One region of the Streptomyces sp. NPDC048331 genome, then DNA from elsewhere that is predicted to be linked to it. Evidence: riboswitches for the same ligand, from Rfam matches in the RefSeq annotation. Region 1 holds a riboswitch; the other holds the start of a gene.
The links. Region 1 has a riboswitch for cobalamin ahead of cobN (cobaltochelatase subunit CobN). Riboswitches for the same ligand answer to the same signal wherever they lie in the genome.

Region 1 (4,761 bases):
AGGCCGGCCACTCGCCGTTGTCGGTGCGGTAGCGGGTGAGGAGGGACTCGGCCAGCGCCTGGCCCGTCTCCCACGCCAGACGGGAGGGGACGGCCTTCGGGTCGACCGAGTAGAAGTTGCGGCCCGTCGGCAGGACGTTGACCAGGCCGCGCAACGGAGAGCCGGAGGGGCCCGCCGGGACGAAACGGCCGTCCAGGGCGGCGACCACGTGCGCGATCTCGTCCGTGGTGCCGGCCAGCCGCGGCACCACCTCGCGAGCCGCGAAGGTCAGGACCGCCGTCACGTCCGCGGAGTGGTCGGCCGCGACCGCGGAGACGGCCGACGGGTCCCAGTTCGCGTCCTCCATCGCCTGGACCAGCGCGCGGGCCCGGGCCTCGACCTCGTCCGCCGAGGTACGGGTGGCTTTGGACTCGTCCAGGCCGAGCGCCTCGCGCAGACCGGGCAGGGCCGCGGTGCCGCCCCAGATCTGACGGGCGCGCAGGATCGCCAGGACCAGGTTGACCCGCGACTCGCCGGTCGGCGCGCCGCCCAGGACGTGCAGGCCGTCGCGGATCTGGGCGTCCTTGACCTCGCACAGCCAGCCGTCGACGTGCAACAGGAAGTCGTCGAAGCCCTCGTCGTCCGGGCGCTCCTCCAGACCGAGGTCGTGGTGGAGCTTCGCCGCCTGGATCAGGGTCCAGATCTGGGCGCGGATGGCCGGCAGCTTCGCCGGGTCCATCGCGGAGATCTGCGCGTACTCGTCGAGGTGCTGCTCCAGGCGCGCGATGTCGCCGTACGACTCCGCGCGCGCCATCGGCGGCACCAGGTGGTCGACCAGGGTGGCGTGCACGCGGCGCTTGGCCTGCGTGCCCTCGCCCGGGTCGTTGACCAGGAACGGGTAGATCAGGGGCAGGTCGCCGAGCGCGGCATCCGGGGCGCAGGCCGCGGACAGACCGGCGTTCTTGCCCGGCAGCCACTCCAGGTTGCCGTGCTTGCCCAGGTGGATCATCGCGTCGGCGCCGAAGCCGCCGTCCTCGGCACGGGCCTGGATCCAGCGGTACGCGGCCAGGTAGTGGTGCGACGGCGGCAGGTCCGGGTCGTGGTAGATCGCGATCGGGTTCTCGCCGAAGCCGCGCGGCGGCTGGATGAGGATGAGGAGGTTCCCGCGGCGCAGGGCCGCGAGGACGATGTCACCCTCCGGGTTCGCCGAGCGGTCCACGAACATGTTGCCCGGAGCCTCGCCCCAGTGCTCGGTCACGCTGTCCCGCAGCTCGGCCGGGAGCTCCGCGAACCACCGCTTGTAGTCGGCCGCCGGGATACGGACCGGGTTGCGGGCCAACTGCTCCTCGGTCAGCCAGTCCTGGTCGTGGCCGCCGGCCTCGATCAGGGCGCGGATCAGCTCGTCACCGTCGCCCGAGACCAGACCCGGGATGTCCTCGATCGGACCGAAGTCGTAGCCGCCGGCGATGAGGGTGCGCAGCAGTTCCACGGCGCTGGCCGGGGTGTCGAGGCCGACCGCGTTGCCGATGCGCGAGTGCTTGGTCGGGTACGCGGACAGGACCAGCGCGACCTTCTTGTCGCGGCGGTCGATGTGCCGCAGGCGGGCGTGGCGTACGGCGATCCCCGCGACGCGGGCGGCCCGCTCGGGGTCGGCCACGTAGGCGGGCAGGCCGTCGTCGTCGATCTCCTTGAAGGAGAACGGGACGGTGATCAGACGGCCGTCGAACTCGGGCACCGCGACCTGCGTGGCGGCGTCCAACGGAGAGAGACCCTCGTCGTTCTCCTCCCAGGCGGCACGCGAGCCGGTCAGGCACAGGGCCTGCAGGATCGGCACGCCGAGACCGGCGAGCGCGCCCGCGTCCCAGGACTCGTCGTCGCCGCCCGCCGAGGCGGTGGCGGGCTTGGTGCCGCCGGCCGCGAGGACGGTGGTGACGACCGCGTCGGCCGACTCCAGCGCGGCGATCAACTCGGGCTCGGGGGTGCGCAGGGACGACACGTACAGGGGCAGCGCCCGGGCGTCGTGGGCCTCGATCGCGTCGCACAGGGCGTGCACGAAGGAGGTGTTCCCGCTCATCTGGTGGGCGCGGTAGTAGAGCACCGCGATCCGCGGGCCCTCGGTGCGCCGCGGAGTGCGCTCCAGCGGGCCCCAGGTGGGGGAGGCGGCGGGCGGCTCGAAGCCGTGGCCGGTGAGGAGGACGGTGTCGGAGAGGAACCGGGCCAGCTGCTCCAGGTTCGCCGGACCGCCGTGGGCGAGGTAGCCGTGGGCCTCGGCGGCGATACCGATGGGGACCGTGGAGGCCTCCATGAGCTGGGCGTCCGGAGCCTGCTCGCCGGTCAGGACCACGACCGGGCGGGTCTGGCCGGGGGCCAGGAGCAGGTCCAGGCCGTCCTGCCAGGCGCGGAGGCCGCCGAGGAGGCGTACGACGACCAGGTCGACCCCGTCGAGGAGGCCGGGGAGGTCGTCGAGGGGAAGACGGGAGGGGTTCGCGAACCGGTACGGGACGGGGCCGTCCGCCGTGTTCGCCGCGCGGGCGCTGAGCAGATCGGTGTCGGACGTCGACAGCAGCAGGATCATGCGGCGGCAGGCCTTCCTCGGGGTTTCCGCGCCCCGGGCAGTGTGAGGACAGCGGGAGTTCCTGACTCACCCCGGTCGCCGGATCGCTCCGCGGGGTTCACAGTGGCGGGACCGCGCCGGAATCTCACCGGGCTTCCTCCCATGTCGCCGTCCTCGGCGACGGCGGGCCGTGTGGTCCGCCGGAAGGTCATCTTAGGGGCGGTGCGGGTGTGGCTCCCGCCGGGGTGGACGGTGTGGCGGTGTGGCTCCCGCCCGGGTGGGCGGTGTGGCGGTGTGCGGGTGCGGCGCCGTTGCCGGGGCTCTGCCCCGGACCCCGCGCCTCAAACGCCGGCGGGGCTGGATCGGCGGTGCTCTGCCCCGGACCCCGCGCCTCAAACGCCGGCGGGGCTGGGAGTGCGGCTCGGACGATGGTGGGGGTGGGAGTGCGGCTCGGACGCCGGCGGGGCTCGGCGTGCGGCTCGGATGCCGGTGGGGGTGGGAGTGCGGGTGGGGTCTGGCCGGCGGTGGGGGCGAATGTGGCTGGTCGGGGTGGTGACGGACACAGGTCGCGGGGACCCGATCGTGGGTATGCTCGCGGCCATGCCCCAGCCCCCTTCCGCCGCATCGTCGCGCGACGAACCCGTCATACGGGAGCGCGGTGACGCCTGCCCCGGTGCGCTGCGGCTGCACGCGGCGGACGACGGGTTCCTGGCGCGGGTCCGGGTGCCCGGCGGGCTGCTCACCGTTCCGCAGGCCGAGGCGTTGGCGCTCGCCGCCGACCGTTTCGGGGACGGACACCTGGAGCTGACCTCGCGCGGCAACGTGCAACTGCGCGGACTGGCCGACGGGTGCGGCGCCGGGCTCGCCGAGCTGCTGGACGGGGCCGGGCTGCTGCCCGCGCCGAGCCATGAGCGGGTGCGGAACATCGTGACCACGCCCCTGTCCGGCCTGGACGGATCGGACGGGTCGGACCGCCCCGACGCGTCCGTCTGGGCCGTGGAGTTCGACCGGTTGCTGTGCGCGAGCCCTTGGGCGGCCGCGCTGTCCGGGCGGTTCCTCTTCGCCTTCGACGACGGCCGCGGCGACGTGGCCGCGCTCGGCCCCGACGTGACCGTGCTCGGCCGCCCCGAGGGCCGGGCGCTGGTCCGGCTCGGCCGGGCCGCCGACGCCGTGGAACTCGCCGGGCAGGACGCCCCCCGGGCGGCGCTGCTGGCCGCCCGGTACTTCCTCGACGCCGCCGCCGAAGCCGGTACCCAGGCCTGGCGGGTGGCCGAACTGCCCGCCGAACACGCGCTGGAGGAAGACGAGTTCGGTCGGCGGCTCGATGCCGCCGGAATCGCCGGCGTGGCCGTACGCGCCGTCGCGTGGCCGTACGCGCCCCCGCCCCGGCCGGGGCGGTCGGCCGGGCGGGACGGCCGCGTCACCCTGTGCGTGCTGCCCCCGCTCGGCCGGCTCGACACCGCGCAGTGGCGGGTCCTGGTGCGGGTCGCGGACGAGGAGGGGAGCGGCCGGCTGCGCGTCACCCCGTGGCGCGGCGTCGTCCTGCCGGCGGTGGGCGGGCCCGGGCCCGCCCGCATCGAGGACGCCGGATTGGTCCTCACCTCCGACAGCCCCTGGGAGACCGTCACCGCCTGTACCGGCCGGCCCGGTTGCGTGAAATCCCTCGCCGACGTACGCGCCGACGCACGGGCCGTCGCCGACCGGGCGCGCGGTCCGCTGCCCGTGCACTGGTCCGGCTGCGAGCGCCGCTGCGGGCATCCGCGCGGCACCGCCTGGGTGGACCTGGTCGCCACCGGCTCCGGATACCGGCTCGCCGCCCCCGGCCGCCCCGTACGCGACGACGTACGGCCCTCCGAACTTGCCGCGGCACTCGCGGACGCCCGCACCGACCCCGACGTAGTGAAGAAATGAGCGAGTACACCGTGTTTGAGTACGAGAAGGACGGCGCGGCCATCTACCGCCAGTCCTTTGCCACGATCCGCGCCGAAGCGGACCTCTCCGGGCTGCCCGACACGGTCGCCCAGGTCGCGGTGCGCATGATCCACGCCTGCGGAATGACCGACCTCCCGCAGGACCTCGGGTACACCCCCGAGGTCGTGCTGCGCGCCCGCGCGGCGCTGGAGGCGGGCGCGCCGATCCTGTGCGACGTGCAGATGGTCGCCAGCGGTGTCACCCGTAAGCGGCTGCCCGCCGACAACGACGTGATCTGCACGCTCTCCGACCCGGCC
Region 2 (4,761 bases), on a different contig from region 1:
ATGACCGAAGTGCCTGCTGCCTCCAGGTCGTTCACCTCGTCGCGCAGGGCGAGCGCCACTTGGCGGGCGGTGTCTCCGAGCGGCTGGTCGTCGCGTACGAAGGACCAGGCGAGCATGGTGACCGGACCGGTGAGCATGCCCTTGACCGGCTTCGGCGTCTGAGCCTGCGCGAACGTCGTCCAGCGAACGGTCATCGGCTCCGGCCGGGAGATGTCGCCGGCCAGGACGGGCGGGCGGACGTAGCGGGTGCCGTAGGACTGCACCCAGCCGTGCTGGGTGACGACGTAGCCGGTCAGCTGCTCCGCGAAGTACTGGACCATGTCGTTGCGCTCGGGCTCGCCATGTACCAGCACGTCGACGCCGGTCTTCTCCTGGAACGAGATCACCTCGCGGATCTCGTTCTCGATCCGCTCCTCGTACCCGGCCGCGTCGATGCGGCCGGCCCGAAGGTCGGCGCGGGCCACGCGCAGCTCGTCGGTCTGCGGGAACGAGCCGATGGTGGTGGTGGGTAGTACGGGCAGTCCCAGGTGGGCGCGCTGCGCGGCAGTGCGCTGCGCGTAGGGCTGGGAGCGGCGGCCGTCCGCGTCGGTGACGGCAGCGGTGCGGGCCCGGACGGCAGGGTCGTGGGTGATGGCGGAATGGGCGCGCGAGGCCAGGTCGGCGCGGTTGGCGGCCAGCTCTGCGGCGATCACGTCGGTGCCTTGGGCGAGACCGCGGGCGAGGGTGCTGATCTCGGTGGTCTTCTGTCGGGCGAAGGCGAGCCACCGCCGGATCTGCGGGTCGATGTCCCGTTCGGCGTTGGCGTCCAGCGGCACGTGCAGCAGGGAGCAGGACGCGGCGACGTCCACCCGGTCGGCAAGGCCGAGGAGGGTGCCGAGGGTGGTCAGCGACTTCTGGTAATCGTTGATCCAGATGTTGCGACCGTTGACGACACCCGCGACCAGGCGCTTACCCGGCAGCCCGCCGACCGCGGCGAGGGCATCGAGGTTCGAGGCGGCGGAGTCGGTGAAATCGAGGGCAAGGCCCTCCACCGGGGCGGCGGCGAGGACCTGGAGGGCGTCGTCGAGCCGGCCGAAGTAGGAGGCGACCAGCAGCTTGGGCCGGTCGGTGAGGGCGCCCAGGTCACGGTAGGCGCGGGCGGCGGCGTTCAGGTCGGCCGGGGTGCGGTCCTGGACCAGGGCGGGCTCGTCGAGCTGCACCCACTCGGCGCCGGCGGCGCGCAGGTCGGCAAGGACCTGTGCGTAGACGGGCAGCAGCCGGTCGAGCAGGGTGATCGGCTGGAAGTCGGCGGCGACGCCGGGGGCGGGCTTGGCGAGCAGCAGGTAGGTGACAGGGCCGACGAGGACCGGGCGAGCCGACCGGCCGAGCGCGAGGGCCTCCTTCAGCTCGGCGACCTGCTTGCCGGAGTCGGCGGTGAAGACGGTGTCGGGGCCGAGTTCGGGTACCAGGTAGTGGTAGTTGGTGTCGAACCACTTGGTCATCTCCAGGGGGGCCACGTCCTGGGTGCCCCGCGCCATCGCGAAGTAGCCGTCGAGGGCGTCCGCGGCGATGGCCTCCTGGTGCCGATCGGGGACAGCGCCGACCATCACACTGGTGTCCAGGACGTGGTCGTAGTACGAGAAGTCGCCGGTGGGCACCTCGGTGATGCCGGCGTCGGCCAGCTGCTGCCAGTTCGCACGACGCAGGTCGGCGGCGGTCCGGCGGAGGGCGTCGGCGGTGACGCGGCCCTTCCAGTAGCCCTCGATCGCCTTCTTCAGTTCGCGGTTCTGTCCCTGGCGGGGGTAGCCGTACACGGTGGCTCGTGCTGCCGCGGCTGCGGACTTCGCTGTCACGGAACTCTCCTTCGCGAGATGTGTCCAGAACATCCCGGACGACGGGACGCGGACGCGAAGGGACGACAGAACGTGCGGACCACGCCGCGGGAGAGAACACCGCACGTGCCGCTCGCTGTGTACGCCGACCCGCCCACGAGGTCACCGGGACATCCGCATGCGGAATACGTCCGCGTGCGGGCAACGGGCAGGTCTTCGGACTCGCGGGCACGCCTGCCGGTCTCCCGGCGGGCACCTACTGGCCGTCGCTTCCCAGGACCGTTGGCCGGTCCCAGTGCGTATGACGGCGGTCGTTCCCGCTCACCGCTGCGGGGCAGTCCCGGATTCCCACCGGGTTCCCTCTTACGACGCATCCCGCCTGGCGGACGGGGCGAACCAGCTGCACCGGCCACCCTAGGGGCCCGGATCGCGCAGCGACGAGTGGATTCCAGTATTCGGACAGTGGAATGAGATATCCGGCGGGAGGTAGCCGGGGAGGCGGACGTGCACGTCGAGTCAGGCCGCGAGCCTGCTGGATGTCGACCCGGACACCGCGTACGGCTGATGTCGGAGGGAGCTGCCCCGCTCGTCGGGCACACACATGCCGCTGACCGTCCGCGAACGACGGCGGAGCCTCGAGCGACGGAACCACGACGGTCCATCTCCTCCACCAACCCACACTTCCCCGTGCGGGCCCGGCCCAGACCGCCCAGGGCGCCGCGCGGTCGGGCCGGTTACAACGGCCGTGGGGCGTGGCATGCTCGACCTATGGAGGGCGATTCCGTGCTACCCACAGGCGGCGGCGCGAGCCCCGAGATGCTGGCGTTGGCCAACGTGGTCGCCAGGCTCCGTGCCGAGGTCGTGGACCTGGAGGCACAGGCGTCGATGACAGCCGTCCTCGAGCGTGCCAAGGGCATGGTGATGGCCCGGACGGGCCTACCGCCGGACGCCGCGTATCAGGAGCTGCTCGACAGTGCCGCGCGACACCGCCGGACCCTGCTGGAGGAATGCTGGATCACCCAGGGCCAGGTCGGTGCCGGTTGGGCGGGGACGCCGCCGAAGGCCGCCGAGCGGGCCGCTCGTGCAGCCGTGCCCGTAGTGGAGCACACCCCCTTCGACACCGGTCGCTACGTCCTCTCCGGTGGGGTCGGCCCCCGAGCCGGCCATCGGGCGCTCCTTGCCCGCTTGGCCGAAAGCCTGACGGCCGCCGACGTACGTGCCCCCTCCGAGATCGCGGGCCTGCTGCGATACGTGCTCGGCGAAACGGAGGACGTGGCCGCGGTGATGATCTACACCGTTGCCCCGGCCGGAAGCCTGGAGCTGACCGGGCACGCGGGCGTGGACGACGCCACGGCCGAGCAATGGAGCCACATCCCCCCCGCTCAGCGGTGTCGCGGCACTGGAGGCCATCGAGGCCGAGGAGGCGGTGTGGCTCGAAGACCTGGCGCGGGACGCCGTCCGGTACCTGCTGATCGGTGAGCCGCCCGAGCGGTGGCCTTCCCGCGCGTGGCTCCCCGTACCCGGGAGTCGGCCGGTGACGGCCGTCGTCGGATTCTTCCGTACCCGGCCGGGCCCCTTCGACGCGCGCACCCGGACCCTCCTCCGGCGGGCGGTCGGCCTGTGCACCGGCCCCTTGCGGGAAGACCGGGACTCCGACCGGCCCGACCCCCTCCAGCAGGACGTCGAGGACGTCCAAGCGATCTTCGACGCCCTGCCGGGGCCGGCGGTGCTGCTGACGCCGCTGCGTTCGCCCACGGGACAGGTGGAGGACTACCGGATCGACGCGGCGGCGCCCGAGGCCCTCGACGTGGCCGGTCGGCACGGCAGACAGCTGATCGGCCGGAAGATCCTGGAGACGTACCCGACGGTGGCGGGCAGCGACGTCTGGGAGGGGTACCTGGACACGCTGACCACGGGCGCCGTCTACGAGAGCGAGCCCTTCACCTATGAGGAAGTGGCCGCCGGAGCCCCGCGGCAGTCCGTCTACTCGGTCCGGGCGTCGAAGCTGAGGAACCGTCTGATCGTGACGTGGATCCGGCACGACACCGACGAACGTGAGACCCGCAGGCTGGACGACATGCAGCGCCTGGGCAACCTCGGCTGGGCGGGCTGGAACCTCACCACGGACACGATCAGCTGGTCCGACCAGGTCTACACGATCTTCGACCGCGATCCCGCTCTGGGCCCCATGCGCCTGGAGGAGCTGCCGAGTCACCTGCTGGCGGAGGATCTGCCGGAACTGGGCGCGGCCGTGCAGCGCCTGTTGGGCGACGGCGGGGCCATCGACCAGCCCTTCCGGATCGCCACGGCACGCGGCGTCCGGCACCTGCGGATCGTCGCCGAGGGCCAGCGGGACGCGGACGGCAATCCGGTGGAAGTACACGGCTTCTTCCAGGACCTGACCGCGCAGCGGGGCGCCGAGACGGCCCTGAAGGAGAGCGAACGCGCCAATCTCGTCCAGCGGGGCATGCTGAAGGCGGAGCGCGCCCTGGCCGCAAGACTCCAGGACACCCTCCTGCCGATCGCCGAGCAGTCCCTCGAGCTGGCCGGTCTGCGCGTCGACGTGGCCTACGTCCCGGCAGAGAGCGGGCTGAACGTCGGGGGCGACTGGTACTCCGCCATCGAACTCCCTGACGGGAGCGCGTTGTTCGTCGTCGGGGACGTCGCCGGCCACGGCCTGTCGGCTGTGGGCACGATGGCCCAGCTGAGGTTCACGGCCAAAGGCATGAGCATCACCGGATCACCCCTGTCGGAGGTCCTGGCCCGGCTCAACACGCTCCTGCTCCACACGGCGGGGGATGCCCACGGCGCCACCGCGACCATGGTCATGGGGCGCTACCAGCCCTGGGACCAGCGGCTGACCTGGGTGCGGACGGGGCATCTCCCGCCGCTGCTGATCCGGGGCGGCCGGGCGGTCTACCTCCCCCAGCCCGAGGGCAGCCTCCTCGGC

Region 2: it holds a riboswitch for cobalamin, as region 1 does, so the genes downstream of both, metE (5-methyltetrahydropteroyltriglutamate--homocysteine S-methyltransferase) here and cobN (cobaltochelatase subunit CobN) in region 1, are expected to answer to the same signal.

The regions. Positions count from the first base shown of each region.
Region 1 is NZ_JBICYT010000018.1:42,240-47,000, forward strand. It holds gene cobN (cobaltochelatase subunit CobN) at 1-2,554, opposite strand, end outside; cobalamin riboswitch at 2,589-2,751, opposite strand; gene ACGFYY_RS24540 (cobalamin biosynthesis protein CobG) at 3,134-4,444, shown strand; gene ACGFYY_RS24545 (precorrin-8X methylmutase) at 4,441-4,761, shown strand, end outside.
Region 2 is NZ_JBICYT010000002.1:220,576-225,336, reverse strand. It holds gene metE (5-methyltetrahydropteroyltriglutamate--homocysteine S-methyltransferase) at 1-1,832, opposite strand, end outside; cobalamin riboswitch at 2,022-2,177, opposite strand; gene ACGFYY_RS04525 (ANTAR domain-containing protein) at 2,580-3,290, shown strand; gene ACGFYY_RS04520 (PP2C family protein-serine/threonine phosphatase) at 3,238-4,761, shown strand, end outside.